Regions from separate parts of the Pseudarthrobacter sp. Hb11 genome, predicted to be linked through region 1. Evidence: riboswitches for the same ligand, from Rfam matches in the RefSeq annotation. Region 1 holds a riboswitch; the other holds the start of a gene.

Region 1 (2,380 bases):
GTTGTTGTGGACCGTTTCTGCGATCGCCTTCAGGCCGTCGGGGCCGTGGTAGACGGCGTAGAAGGAGGAGACGATGGCCAGCAGGGCCTGCGCGGTGCAGATGTTGGAGGTGGCCTTCTCGCGGCGGATGTGCTGCTCGCGGGTCTGGAGGGCCAGGCGGTAGGCGGGGACGCCGGCGTCGTCCTTGGAAACGCCCACGATGCGGCCGGGGAGGGTGCGCTCCATGCCCTGGCGGACCGCCATGTAGGCGGCGTGCGGGCCACCGAAGAACAGCGGGACGCCCAGGCGCTGGGTGGAGCCTACGGCGATGTCCGCGCCCTGCTCGCCCGGCGGGGTGATGAGGGTGAGGGCCAGGAGGTCGGCGGCGACGGTGACCAGCGCGCCGCGGTCCTTGGCCGCGGCGATGACGGCGGTCTGGTCCCAGACGCGGCCGGAGACGCCGGGCTGCTGCAGGACCACGCCGTTGATGCTGCCGTCGGGCAGTCCGTCGGTGAGGTCCGCGACCTCCACCTCGAAGCCGAGGGCTTCGGCGCGGCCGAGGACGATGGCGATGGTCTGCGGGAGGAGGTCGGCGTCGAGGACGGTCTTGCCGTCCTTCGCGGCCTTGTCCTTGTTGGCGCGGCGCATCAGGAGCACGGCTTCGGCGACGGCGGTGGCTTCGTCGAGCAGGGAGGCGTTGGCAACCGGAAGTGCGGTGAGGTCCTGGACCATGGTCTGGAAGTTCAGCAGCGCCTCAAGCCGGCCCTGGGAAATTTCGGGCTGGTACGGGGTGTAGGCGGTGTACCAGGCAGGCGCTTCGAGGATGTTTCGGCGGATCACCGGCGGGGTCACGGTGTCGTAGTAGCCCTGGCCGATCATCTGCACGGCCATCTTGTTTTTGCCGGCGAGCTTGCGGAGTTCGGCGAGGACCTGGACTTCACTGAGGGCGCTCTCGAGGCTGAGCGGCTTGTCCTGGCGGATGGAATCCGGGACCGCGCTGTCTACCAGGCCATCGACGCTGTCGTAGCCAACGGCCTTGAGCATGGTGTCGATGTCGGACTGGCGGCGTGCGCCGATATGGCGGTCTGCGAAGGTGGTGGGGGACGATTGAACCGTCATGAGGGGAACTCCATAATTCAGGTGGCGCCTAAGCACCACGTTGATTCGGGTTCCTCCCCGCTCTGTATTGGACCTGAGAGTTTTGCGTTGCACTGCTCTTGAGCAGGGCGCCACTTGCACCGTCGGTGAGTCCGGTTGCCCGGACTGCTTTCCAGAGTTGCCTTGCCGCGGCGGTACGTGGGCCTGAGAGATTCCTGGGGAGGATTTGCTCCTACGGCGCCTGCAGAACGTACCGGCAGGACTCTCCCGCCGCAGATCATTAGCACGTGCCACTGGTGGGTGACACGACTCACACCTTACCGTGTTCCGGGCCGAGTGGCAAAATTACCGTCCGATGGGTCGGAAATCTGCCCCGCACCCGGACGCATCGTTCCCGGGCGGCGAACGACGGCGGGACGTCCCGCCGTCGTGATCTCACCAAGGCGTCACAGGCGCCGCCGGGGACGGCAGGCGTTCAGCCTTGTTCCGTCGCAGCGACCGGAGCCGGTGCAGGAGCGTCGCTGGCCAGCGGTTTCCGCCGGCGATAGATCTGGGCGCCGATGGCTGCGGGGATCACAGCCAACGCGGTAACCCGCATCCAGGGCCGGTCCAGGACATGGCCGGTGAGCGCATCCAGTGAGTAGGGCCCGGAACCCCCGATGGTGAACGCTGCTGCGGCCAGGCCCAGCACCGCGGGGTACTCCAGGCCGCCCTCAGTGGCGAAAAAGCCGTTGGGTTCGCGGGACAGGCGTTGCACCGCCCGTACCCATGGGGGTCGGTATCGCGGTGTCTACAGAGAAGAGCCGCATGTAGTTCTCACACATGCTGACGCCTACATTGGCAGGGACAAGTGCCCCGCCTACTGCCACCCGGAGCCCCTCCGAAAAGTTTGTGCCCCCGGGCAGGGCGACCGCCTTGCCGTCGAAGCGGGTCCCGGCCGGAAAAATCAGGGTGTAGTCGTAGCCACTCTGGTCGCGGAGAACCATGCACCCGGCTCCGTCGGTTTCCAGGACGCCATGGCGCTGGCCCGGTTCCCTGGGCGCGGTCGATTCCCCCGTGTGGACCACAGCCTTCTTGCCGGCGGCGCTCGTGATGACGGCCATCGGCATGTCATCCTCAGTAGCCTGCCCCAGCGGCGACTCGGCTGTTGCGGGCTCCGTCGCGCCAGGCGCGCTGTGCAGAGGCGGCGCGGCACAAGACACGAGCATGAAGGCGGCGGCAGCGACAAAACCTACGGTAATCCGGCGTTTCATATCGTCCCCCCGACGTTTGATGGCCCCAGCCTAGCCCCGACAACAAATCC
Region 2 (2,380 bases), on a different contig from region 1:
ACGATGCCCGCCGCCTTGCCCGGGACGGAGACCGTGACGGTGTCGAAGAAGCTGGTGTGGAGCACGTTTAGGCCAGCGGCCTTGAGGGCAGCGGCGAGCGTCCTGGCGTGTTGATGCGCGGACTGGGCGATCGCCTTCAGCCCCTCGGGGCCGTGGTAAACCGCGTACATCGAGGCCACGATGGCCAGCAGGGCCTGCGCGGTGCAGATGTTGGAGGTGGCTTTCTCGCGGCGGATGTGCTGCTCGCGGGTCTGCAGGGCAAGGCGGTAGGCAGGAACCCCGGCGGAGTCCTTGGAAACGCCCACCAAGCGCCCTGGCATCGAGCGTTCCAAGCCTTTTTGAACAGCCATGTAAGCGGCGTGCGGGCCGCCATAGAACAACGGAACACCGAAGCGCTGCGCCGAGCCGACGGCGATGTCGGCGCCCTGCTCACCCGGGGGCGTGATCAGGGTCAAGGCCAGCAGGTCCGCGGCAACGGTCACCAGGGCCCCGCGCTCCTTGGCGTCGGCGATCACGGCGCTGTGGTCGAAAACCCTGCCGGAAGCACCAGGCTGCTGAAGCACCACGCCGTTGATGCCGCCGTCGGGCAGGCCCTTGGAGAGGTCCGCGACCTCAACCTCGAAGCCCAGCGCCTCGGCGCGGCCCTTCACGATGGCGATGGTCTGCGGCAGGCAGTCGGCGTCCAGCACTGTTTTGCCGTCCCGCGCAGCGGCATTCTGTCCGGTGGACTTATTCGCCCTCCGCATCATCAGCACGGCCTCGGCCACAGCGGTGGCCTCGTCCAACAGGGAGGCGTTGGCAATGGGCAGGCCCACCAGGTCCTGGACCATGGTCTGGAAGTTGAGCAGGGCTTCGAGGCGGCCCTGGGAAATCTCGGGCTGGTAGGGGGTGTACGCGGTGTACCAGGCCGGGCCCTCGAGGATGTTGCGGCGGATCACCGGCGGCGTCACGGTGTCGTAGTAGCCCTGGCCGATCATCTGCACGGCGGTCTTGTTCTTCGCTGCCAGCCTGCGCAGTTCAGCCAGTGCCTCCACCTCGCTCAGTGCGCCCGCCAGTTCCAGGGCGCTATCCTGCCGAATGTCCTTGGGCACGGCGGTATCAACCAGCGCGTCCACCGTGTCGTAGCCCACGGCCTTGAGCATGGTTTCAACGTCGGCCTCCCGGCGGGCGCCGATGTGCCGGTCGACAAAGGTGGCGGTAGCCGGGGCGGCGGCGGTGGAGGCCGGAGAAGCGGAAGCCGAAGATACAGTCACGGGGAACTCCATGGTTATGGCGGCGTTATTGCACGCCGCATCGATTCGGGTTCCTCCCCGCTCTGTAATTGGACCTGAGAGTTTCCGCGTTGCCTGCTTCCGCTGGCCCCGCTTGCACCGTCGGTGAGCACGGCAGTCCAGGTATCCGGGGACCGGATGCCCCAGGCGGACAGCCTGCTACTTTCCAGAGTTGCCTCGCCGCGGCGGTACATGGGCCTGTGAGATTCCTGGGGAGGTATTGCTCCTACGGCGCCTGCTTGTACCTTCTGGCAGAACTCTCCCGCCGCAGATCAAAGGCTATTCATTTGGGTTTTCCTGGCGGCGGTGAAGGCCCGCACGTGGACCAATTCTCCTATGCCGCGGGCGCAGGAGCAAATACCGGCTAGTCCCTCAACCGCTCGACGGCGGCAAGGAGTTCGTCCACCTCTGCCTGCCTGTCGCCGGGGTTTCCGGAGGGCCCGCTCTCCCACATTGCGTTGAAGTAGAGCCCGTCCCCCATATAGAGCACAGCCTTCGCCATGGCCGCACCCACGTCCTTCCCGATCAGGTCCAGCCATTGCTGCTGGATGGCAGCAAAACGGCGGCGGGCATCCTCATGTGCCACTTCGGCGAGGCGCGTCGCAGCCACAAAGGAACGGTCCATGGGGGTATCGGACCACAGCGATGACCGGATGAAGTAGGCAGCAGCCCCTTCCGGCGCAGCCGCCATGGCGGCGAGGTCCTCCCCTGCCAGGCGATCCAACCGGTCCAGGGTGGCGGTGATCAGCGCTTCCTTGTTAGGGAAGTGGTACAACAGGCCGCCTTTGGAGACGCCGGCACGCTTCGCCGCCGCATCCAGGGTGGCAGCCCTTTCCCCCACGTCAATGAGGAGTTCTTCAAAGGCATCGAGCACTGCGTCTCGGGCTACGGGTTTGCGGGGCATGGTTCCCATCATCCATCGTCGGGCGGGGTTTTTTAACTGTACCGTCTGGACGGTATAGTTAAAGGATGATGTCTTCCGCCACTCCCCCACAGAACATCACCCCTCACACGTCAGCTGCTCCGGCTGAACCGCATTGCGCCAACGAAAAATGGCGGGACTGGCTCGCGCTGGGACTCCTGATGTTCCCGGTCCTCCTGGTTGCCGT

What was found. Region 1 has a riboswitch for glycine ahead of gcvP (aminomethyl-transferring glycine dehydrogenase). Riboswitches for the same ligand answer to the same signal wherever they lie in the genome.
Region 2: it holds a riboswitch for glycine, as region 1 does, so the genes downstream of both, gcvP (aminomethyl-transferring glycine dehydrogenase) here and gcvP (aminomethyl-transferring glycine dehydrogenase) in region 1, are expected to answer to the same signal.

What each region holds. Positions count from the first base shown of each region.
Region 1 covers NZ_JBWZCM010000003.1:94,466-96,845, forward strand. The annotation lists gene gcvP (aminomethyl-transferring glycine dehydrogenase) at 1-1,098, opposite strand, end outside; glycine riboswitch at 1,151-1,258, opposite strand; glycine riboswitch at 1,260-1,357, opposite strand; gene AC50X7_RS07075 (hypothetical protein) at 1,553-1,834, opposite strand; gene AC50X7_RS07080 (hypothetical protein) at 1,791-2,330, opposite strand.
Region 2 covers NZ_JBWZCM010000014.1:20,689-23,068, reverse strand. The annotation lists gene gcvP (aminomethyl-transferring glycine dehydrogenase) at 1-1,265, opposite strand, end outside; glycine riboswitch at 1,306-1,447, opposite strand; glycine riboswitch at 1,448-1,546, opposite strand; gene AC50X7_RS16180 (TetR/AcrR family transcriptional regulator) at 1,636-2,175, opposite strand; gene AC50X7_RS16175 (MFS transporter) at 2,241-2,380, shown strand, end outside.